3 regions of the Vibrio sp. SCSIO 43136 genome follow, and region 3 is predicted to be linked to each of the others. Evidence: predicted binding sites of a transcription regulator. Region 3 holds the regulator's gene; each other region holds the start of a gene.

Region 1 (3,286 bases), 1.0 Mb from region 3:
TATTGCCTGCGATGGTTAGCTTGTAACCACGGTCAGTTACTTGCTGGTCCAGGTAAGGCTTATGTTGGAATGCGTTTACGTCGATTGATTTGTCGTCTAGCGCAGCGTTTGGCGTTACGTAATCTGTGAATGTCACTAGCTCTACGTCTAGGCCATACTGTTCTTTAGCTACTTTCGCTGCAACTTCAGCTACTTGAGCTTCAGCACCTGCCATTACACCAACTTTGATTTTGCTGTTATCTACCGCTTGTTCACCACAACCAGTAAGTACTGCTGCCGCTGCAACTGCAGCCAAAAGACCTTTAAGACTGAACTTCATAATATTCTCCTTGTTATAAATCCACTAAATCTGTTTGTTTATCGATGATCAACTCGGCGAACAATGGCGTCGCCCAGCGATTGAATAATTTGTACTAGGACGATCAGCATCACTACTGTGACCGCCATAATGGTTACTTCGTAGCGGTGGAAACCGTATCGAATGGCTACATCACCTAGGCCGCCACCGCCTACGGTGCCTGCCATTGCGGAGTAACTCACAAGTGTCACTAGGGTAATGGTGACTGAGTTGACTATGGTTGGCAGAGCTTCTGGTAGCAGAACCTTAGTAATAATTTGAGTAGGGGTTGCGCCCATCGATTGCGCAGCCTCCACAAGACCGGTTGGAACCTCAAGCAGCGCACCCTCAATCAAACGAGCGACAAAAGGAATTGCACCAATGGTCAAGGGCACAATTGCGGCAGTGGTGCCAATAAAGGTGCCAACCAATAATTTGGTAACAGGAATGATGGCGACCATAAGTACCAAGAAAGGCACTGAACGACCGACGTTGACGATAGCGCCAAGAATGGTGTTTAGCTTGGTGTTCTCAAGCAAACCACCTTTCTTGGTGGTGTGTAAAATCACACCCAGAGGAATACCGACAGCGAAACCCACCAGACCAGCAACACCGACCATGTATAAGGTTTCCCAAGTCGCTTTGAGTAGAAGATCGGCGTTAAGGCTTAGCCACTGTGAAATTGAATTAAAGGACATAACCTAGCACCTCCACTTTTACATTGTGCTCACGCAGAAACTCTATGGCTGCGTTGTCGTCTTGTTCACTACCAAAGAGTTCGGCGACCATCATGCCGAATTTCACACCGCCGGCGTAATCCAGATCGGAGCTTAAAATGCTGACATCAATGTTGAATTTACGGGCAATTTGACTCACTAATGGCGCATCCACCGTGGCTCCCGTAAACTCCAGTCTAACCAATGGGTGGCTGCCTTCAATGCGCTGGGATTGCAGACGGGCTTGGTAATCTTCTGGAATTGATAGGTCAAGCGTTGAGCGAATAAACTCATGCGCAAGCTCTGTTTTCGGGTGAGCGAATATCTCGCCAACACTGCCTTTCTCAACCAATTCACCACCACCGATGATGGCCACTTGGTGGCAGATGTTCTTCACCACATCCATCTCATGGGTGATAAGTAAGATGGTGATCTTAAGTTTACGGTTGATCTCTTTTAGCAGCTCAAGAATTGACTGAGTGGTTGCAGGATCAAGAGCGCTCGTCGCCTCATCACACAGCAGTACCTTAGGGTCTGACGCTAGAGCACGTGCAATTGCAACTCGCTGTTTTTGGCCGCCACTGAGGTTGGATGGATAGCTGGTGTGCTTATTTGCAAGCCCAACCAGAGCTAAAAGTTCAGTGACTTTAGCGTCGATATCCGCCTTGTTTGTACCTGCAAGTTCAAGGGGCAGAGCCACGTTGTCAAATACAGTACGAGAAGACAATAGGTTGAAGTGCTGGAAGATCATGCCGATGTTGCGGCGAGCTTGGCTTAATTCTGCTTTGCCAAGCTTGGTCAGGTCCACACCATCAACGATGACAGTGCCGCTGGTTGGCGTCTCTAACATATTGACGCAACGGATCAGGGTGCTTTTGCCCGCACCCGATGAGCCAATCACACCAAAAATAGTGCCTTGCTCCACCGTAAGGTTGATGTTTTTCAGCGCATCGATCTGTTGCGAGCCCTGATAAAACGTTTTATTGACCTGATTAATCTCAATCATTTTGTAACCTGTCCAAAGTTGCTTGGGCTTTCCGATAACGACATGTTGAATATTTGTACTCAAGATGTGATGCCCATTTAGCACAATATTTCGAGTTGGTGCTGATTTGTTAGGTGATGCTATGGTTTTCCTTTTTGCGAGTCAATAGATATTTTTACGTCTAGACGTCTAAAATGGAATTCATTAGTGCTAAGCGTTATAAAGCGTGCAATAATTTGAGCAGAAGATATTTATGAGGAACTGATTTTGGCTAAACCTGCTGTATTTTTGGATCGTGATGGTGTAATCAACGTTGATCATGGCTATGTGCATGACGAGCACGATTTTGAGTACATTGAAGGTGTTTTTGAGGCAACTCGAGCGCTAAAAGAGATGGGTTATTTGCTGGTGTTGGTGACTAACCAATCGGGTATCGCTCGTGGCAAGTTTAGTGAAGATCGCTTCTTATCCCTGACGCAGTGGATGGATTGGAACTTTGTTGACAACGGTGTCGAGCTTGATGGTATCTACTACTGTCCACACCATCCAGAGCATGGTATCGGTGACTACAAGCAAGATTGTGACTGTCGAAAACCTAAGCCAGGTATGTTCAAGTCAGCACAAGACTTTCTCAAAATCGACATGAGCCGCTCTGTCATGGTCGGTGATAAAGCCGAGGATATGATGGCCGCAGAAGCTGCGGGTGTTGCGACCAAACTCCTAGTGCGTACAGGCAAACCTGTGACCGAGAAAGGTGAAGCCATTGCCACTGCTGTGTTAAATAGCATCGCTGATGTTCCTGCATTTTTGAAGCAAGCCTAATGAAACGTTTATTGATGTTAGGTGCAGCTGCTCTGCTTTCTGGGTGTGTCAGTGAGCCACCTGTTGAGACGCAATCCTACTTGTGTGCCAATGACCTTGAAGTGGAAGTCACCCCGATGGCGCAAGATCAAATAGAAGCGTATGTCGATGGTAAAGCCTACCTCCTGAATCGAACGCCAAGTGCTTCTGGTGAAAAATACCAGTCGCCACAAAGGCATATCCAGTTGTGGTTAAAGGGGCGTCAGGCAAGCTTGAAGTGGAATCATTATCCTATCCAAATCTGCGTTATGCCTAACCCACACAACAACTTAGAGCCAATAAACGAATAACCATGTCGAAAAAGCTGACCATATTAGATATTGCAAAACTGGCAGGTGTCGGGAAATCGACCGTGTCTCGCGTACTGACCAATGACCCTAAAGTTAA
Region 2 (3,286 bases), 550 kb from region 3:
AACGCGAGCAGATTTTACTACCTGAGGCAGGAACATCTTACCTTCACCAAATAGATCGCCAACCACGTTCATGCCATCCATCAACGGGCCTTCAATGACCTCTAGTGGCTTACTAGCGTTGAGACGGGCTTCTTCGGTATCTTCAACGATAAACTCTGTAATACCTTTCACCAAAGCGTGTTCAAGACGCTTCTCGACTGGCCATTCGCGCCATTCTAGCGCTGAAGCATCATCCGCTTTACCAACAGCGTTCTCACGATACTCTTCAGCAATATCAAGTAGCAGCTCAGTCGCATCATCTCGACGGTTAAGTACCACGTCTTCAACAGCATTACGCAGCTTTTCTGGAACGTTATCATAGATTTCTAGCTGGCCTGCATTTACGATCCCCATATCCATACCATTTTTGAAACAGTGGTATAGGAACACGGCGTGAATCGCTTCGCGAACGTAGTTGTTACCACGGAAAGAGAAAGAAACGTTCGACACACCGCCAGAGATCATCGCATAAGGCAGGTCACGTTTGATATCTGCAACCGCTTCAATAAAATCAACGGCGTAGTTATTGTGCTCATCAATACCCGTTGCTACCGCAAAGATGTTCGGGTCAAAAATGATATCTTCAGGAGGGAAGCCAACTTCATCGACCAAGATATTGTATGCGTTGGTACAAATTTCCAGTTTACGCTGACGCGTTTCGGCCTGACCTACTTCATCGAACGCCATGACAATCACTGCTGCACCGTAGCGACGGATCAGCTTAGCTTGCTCAACAAATTTCTCTTTACCTTCTTTTAGTGAGATAGAGTTAACAATGCCCTTACCTTGAATACATTTAAGGCCAGCTTCTATCACTTCCCACTTGGAAGAGTCGACCATAATTGGCACTTTCGAAATCTCAGGTTCAGAAGCACATAGATTCAAGAAGCGCACCATACACGCCTCGGCATCTAGCATGCCCTCATCCATGTTGATATCGATAATTTGAGCACCATTTTCAACTTGCTGGCGAGCGACTTCCAGCGCCTCGTCGTATGCCTCTTCTTTGATTAAACGCTTGAAGCGAGCAGAACCCGTAACGTTGGTACGCTCACCTACGTTCACAAACAGAGTATCTTTCTCGATAGTCAATGGCTCTAGTCCAGACAAGCGACAAGAAGGGGTGAATTTTGGTAATGGTCTAGGAGTAATGCCTTCTACGGCCAACGCCATATGGCGAATATGCTCAGGTGTAGTACCACAACATCCACCAACGAGGTTAAGAAACCCAGAGCGTGCCCATTCACCTATATGCTCTGCCATATCTTCTGGTGATAGGTCATATTCGCCAAACGCATTCGGGAGGCCAGCATTGGGGTGAGTAGAAACATTGGTTTCAGATATACGTGAAAGCTCTTCTACGTATTGTCGCAGCTCATCAGGGCCCAAAGCACAGTTCAATCCAAACGACAGTGGACGGACGTGACGCATCGCATTATAAAAAGCTTCGGTGGTCTGTCCTGAAAGAGTACGACCAGAAGCATCAGTGATAGTGCCAGAGATCATTACAGGCAACTCGATGCCCATCTCTTCAAATACAGATTCGACAGCAAATGAACATGCTTTAGCATTAAGCGTATCAAAGATGGTTTCAATCAAGATTAAGTCTGAACCGCCTTTAATTAAAGCGCGAGTCGATTCGGAGTATGCTTCCACCAACTCGTCAAAGGTAACGTTGCGATAGCCAGGATCATTAACATCTGGAGAGATTGAACAAGTTCGGTTGGTAGGCCCTAGGACACCTGCGACATAACGAGGACGTTCTGGCGTTTTCGCCGTCCATTCATCCGCAGCGATTCGCGCAAGCTTCGCTGCCTCAAAGTTGATCTCTTCACTTAATGATTCCATGTCGTAGTCAGCCATGGCAATCGTAGTGGCGTTGAAGGTGTTAGTTTCAAGAATATCTGCGCCAGCTTCTAGATACTGGCTATGGATCTCTTTGATCATTTCAGGCTGAGTTAATACAAGTAGGTCATTGTTTCCTTTCAGGTCACAATGCCAATCGGCAAATCGCTCACCACGATAATCTTGCTCTTCCAGCTTATATCCTTGGATCATGGTACCCATACCACCATCAATCAATAAGATACGCTGGGCTAACTGTGCTTCTATTTGTTGTCTTATATTGCTTCCAGCCACACTACAGCCTCATTCCTTTTACGTTTTGTTCATCCTACCACAACAGGTATAGGAATCTAGACGTCTAAATATTCATATCAATAACAAAAAGGCAGCACATATGCTGCCTTCAACATTTCAGCGTAGGATCAATCGTCCACGGTGAATTTATCTGCTGAGAAATGCTCGAGATCATAAGGTGTTTGCTGGTAGACACAGTAGTTCAGCCAGTTCGCAAAGAGCAGGTGGCCATGACTACGCCAGCTGGCAATAGGATCATTATCGGGGTTATTGTTCGGATAGTAGTTGACCGGAATCGCAGGCTCCATCCCTTCCCCTAAATCTCGGGTATATTCGTTATGCAGAGTGTGTGAGTCGTACTCAGGGTGGCCGGTAACAAACACATTACGCTTGTCTTTGGTCGCAGCAAGGTACACTCCAGCGTCATCTGAAGTCGCCAGAATATCCAAATCCGTATGCTCTTGAAGGTACTCTGAAGAGAAATCTGCATAACGAGAGTGTGGTGCGAGGAAGCTATCATCAAACCCACGCAACAGCGCATGAAATGGCTGAAGTGTTTTGTGGAAATACACTCCGGATAGTTTCTCTTTACGAGTTTTCTTAGGCAGGTTGTATAGAAGTTTGAGACCTGCTTGAGCCGCCCAACATACGTAAAGTGTCGATGTTACATGCTCTTTTGCCCAATTCATTATCGTTTGTAGATGCTCCCAGTAGATAACATCTTCAAACTGCACTAGACCGAGTGGTGCTCCTGTAATAATCAAACCATCAAAATTACGCTCTTTGACCGCCTCAAACTGGCGGTAAAAGTTATCTAAATGCTCGGTCGGAGTATTTTTGCTTGGGCGATTATCAATACGTAGCAGTTCAATATCCACTTGCAATGGCGAGTTGGAAAGTAGACGCAGAAATTGAGTCTCCGTTTCAATCTTTTTAGGCATTAAGTTAAGAATTAATACCTTAAGCGGCCGTATTTCCTGAGTCGTTGCACGACTTTCTGGCATGACGAAGATATTCTCCTCACGCAATACATCCAATGCTGGCAACTGATCAGGTACTTTGATCGGCATCCCTCTTTCTCCTTAAAGATTTTAGACGTCTATATGGC
Region 3 (3,286 bases):
CAGCTGTGCTTCATCGCTCATCGCTCGGTGAGTCATTGAGCTTGGGTGACAAATCAAACTTTCAACGCCACCTAGAGACTCCGCTAAAGAGAATAACTGCAATTCACTGACAAAGTGCTCCAACTTCTCTTGGCTGCCTGCAAATTCAAAGCTCAGCATCGAGCCAAAACCTTTCTGCTGCTTCTTAGCAATGTCATGCCCAGGGTGCTCAGGCAGACTTGGATGATAAAGTGTACCCACCAAGGATTGAGATTGAAGGTAAGTCAGGATTTTGGCAGAGCTTTCTTCATGCTGCCTCATACGAGCGCTCAAAGTGCGTAGGCCGCGCAAAGTCATGTAACTATCAAACGGAGTGCCCGTTGCCCCCAGACAGTTGCCCCACCAAGCCATTTCTTCAACGTGTTTTTCGTCTTTACAGATCAATACACCACCAATCACATCTGAGTGACCGTTGATAAACTTGGTGGTGGAATGAATAACAAAATCAGCGCCGAGAGTGAGCGGCTTTTGGTAAACCGGAGTAAGGAAAGTATTATCCACCGCTACCAGTGCGCCCACTTGACGAGCTTTTTCACACACTTGAGCGATGTCTACCACGCGCACCAATGGGTTGGATGGTGTTTCTAGCAACACCAGTTTCGGTTTTTTGCTAAGCGCAGCATCTAAGGCTTCACTGTCCGACTGATCGACAAACTCAACTTTAAAATCCCCTTTAAGGGCTCGAGTATTAAACAGGCGATAGGTACCGCCATAACAGTCGTGCGGTGCAATAATTAAGTCATCAGGGCCAAGTAAACTGGTCACCCACAGGTTAATCGCCGCTGTACCCGTGTTGGTTATCACCGCACCCGCACCTGATTCTAGCTCAGCAAGGGCCGTTTCTAATTGGTTGCGATTTGGGTTTCCTGAACGGGTGTAATCGAACTTTGGCACTTCTCCAAAAGAAGGGAAGCCATAGTTGGTCGATAGGTAAATAGGTGGAACAACGGCGTGATACTGACTATCTTCTTCAATACCTGTACGTACAGCAATGGTAGCTGGCTTGCGATCACTCATGGGGCTGGTCTTCCTTTCCAAATAGCATGCTATCTGTTATACCACTATTGGTATCAGACAACATTCGGTGTCTTACTTTTCGCTTTTGTTAGCGCTACACAATACTCTACCGATCACAGTTTAGGACGTCAACACTTCTAGACGTCTATATGTCTTTGCTTATGGCGGTAAAAGTCGCTAAAATCTATCCTTATTCAGATATTGAGGGGCTGCATAGATTCACTCAATATCCCACTGATGACAAAAGCATAATTAAAGGTGCGCAATGGCAGACTGGAACGGCGAATATATTAGCCCTTACGCCGAGCATGGTAAAAAGAGCGAACAAGTAAAGAAAATCACTGTATCTATTCCACTTAAAGTGTTGAAGGTATTAACCGATGAGCGCACTCGTCGTCAGATAAACAATCTGCGTCACGCAACTAACAGTGAACTTCTATGTGAAGCTTTCTTACATGCCTACACAGGCCAGCCACTGCCAACCGATGAAGACTTGCGTAAAGACCGCCCAGATGAGATCCCTGCTGAAGCCAAAGCGCTGATGACAGAAATGGGTATCGAATTTGAAGCGTTTGACGAAGAGTAAGACGTCAGTAGAACCAATAAAAAACGGGGTGCTCAATGAGCACCCCGTTTTTTATTCCAGCGGATTTTACGCCATGTAATTTTCTGGCATGTCGATGCGCGCCACACCTGAGTCAATGGCCGCTTGAGCAACCGCTTTAGCCACTCGAGGGAGCAGACGTGGGTCCATCGGTTTTGGAATGATGTAACCCGAACCAAACTCAAGGCTATCCACGCCCGCAGCCGTTAGTACTTCCGCAGGCACTGGCTCTTTAGCCAGCTGGCGAATCGCTTCAACGGCGGCAAGCTTCATCTCATCGTTGATTTCGCTAGCGCGAACATCCAGTGCGCCACGGAAGATAAATGGGAAACAGATAACGTTATTCACCTGATTCGGGTAATCCGAACGGCCTGTACCCATGATCAAATCGCTACGCACTTCATGCGCTAACTCAGGTTTGATTTCTGGATCTGGGTTTGAACACGCAAATACCACTGGCTTATCTGCCATCAAGGTCAGTGCTTCTGGCGCAAGCAGATTTGGACCTGATACCCCTAAGAACAGATCAGCCCCTTCAATCACATCTTCTAGTGTGCGCTTGTCGGTGTTGTTGGCAAACAGCTTCTTATATTCGTTCAAGTCATCACGACGAGTGTGGATCACGCCTTTGCGATCCAGCATGTAGATTTTCTCACGCTGAGCGCCACATTTAATCAACAGCTCCATACATGCTACCGCCGCTGCGCCCGCACCCAAACAAACAATGGTTGCTTCTTCTAGCTTCTTGCCTTGCAGCTCAATCGCATTAAGCATGCCCGCAGCCGTTACGATCGCCGTACCATGCTGATCATCATGGAACACAGGCACGTCACAGCGCTCGATAAGACGCTGCTCAATTTCAAAACAGTCCGGTGCTTTAATATCTTCTAGGTTAATTCCACCAAAGGTATCTGCAATGTTAGCCACCGTATCAACAAACTCATCAATGGTGCGATGCTTCACTTCAATATCAATGGAGTCTAGGCCAGCAAAGCGCTTAAACAGCAGCGACTTACCTTCCATTACTGGCTTTGACGCCAACGGACCAAGGTTACCCAAACCAAGAATCGCAGTACCGTTAGAGATCACTGCCACCATGTTGCCTTTAGCGGTGTATTTGTAGACGTTATCAGCATTTTGAGCGATTTCACGTACGGGCTCAGCCACACCTGGGCTGTATGCGAGCGCAAGATCTTCTACCGTGTCGGCAGGTTTGGTGAGTGCCACACCGATCTTACCTGCGGTAGGGAATGCATGGTAATCAAGCGCTTGTTGGCGAAAGTCATTTTGCTGATTGTCGTCTGACATGGTGGGGAGATTCCTAAAGCTGAAGTTACAAAAAAGTTAACAGGCTCGCTATTTTATTTAAGTTCGCTTTGAATGCCTATTAAGAAGTCAATAACCATAACATTGAGTTGTGATTGATAAAACATTCTGATTGGTAAAGTTTGGGCTAGATTCAAACTATGTGCAGGAATTTTAGGTATAAAAAAAGGACGCCGTAGCGTCCTTTTTCTCGAATTCGGTCAGAATTACTTCTTGCTTGATAGAGCACCGAAACGCTTGTTGAAGCGATCAACACGGCCGCCTGTATCAACGATACGTTGCTTACCAGTGTAGAATGGG

What was found. Region 3 encodes MetJ, which represses methionine synthesis genes. Its sites were predicted from a motif close to TTAGACNTNTANANGTCTAA; they were not measured.
Region 1: the regulator MetJ is predicted to act here: its motif matches at 2,212-2,231, upstream of metN (methionine ABC transporter ATP-binding protein MetN).
Region 2: the regulator MetJ is predicted to act here: its motif matches at 2,227-2,246, upstream of metH (methionine synthase).

The regions. Positions count from the first base shown of each region.
Region 1 is NZ_CP071848.1:2,393,102-2,396,387, reverse strand. It holds gene J4N39_RS11380 (MetQ/NlpA family lipoprotein) at 1-319, opposite strand, end outside; gene J4N39_RS11375 (methionine ABC transporter permease) at 358-1,035, opposite strand; gene metN (methionine ABC transporter ATP-binding protein MetN) at 1,025-2,059, opposite strand; gene gmhB (D-glycero-beta-D-manno-heptose 1,7-bisphosphate 7-phosphatase) at 2,306-2,860, shown strand; gene J4N39_RS11360 (MliC family protein) at 2,860-3,189, shown strand; gene treR (trehalose operon repressor TreR) at 3,192-3,286, shown strand, end outside.
Region 2 is NZ_CP071848.1:2,840,788-2,844,073, forward strand. It holds gene metH (methionine synthase) at 1-2,178, opposite strand, end outside; gene metA (homoserine O-acetyltransferase MetA) at 2,307-3,248, opposite strand.
Region 3 is NZ_CP071848.1:226,496-229,781, reverse strand. It holds gene J4N39_RS01120 (O-succinylhomoserine (thiol)-lyase) at 1-1,056, opposite strand, end outside; gene metJ (met regulon transcriptional regulator MetJ) at 1,322-1,642, shown strand; gene J4N39_RS01110 (malic enzyme-like NAD(P)-binding protein) at 1,709-2,968, opposite strand; gene rpmE (50S ribosomal protein L31) at 3,193-3,286, opposite strand, start outside.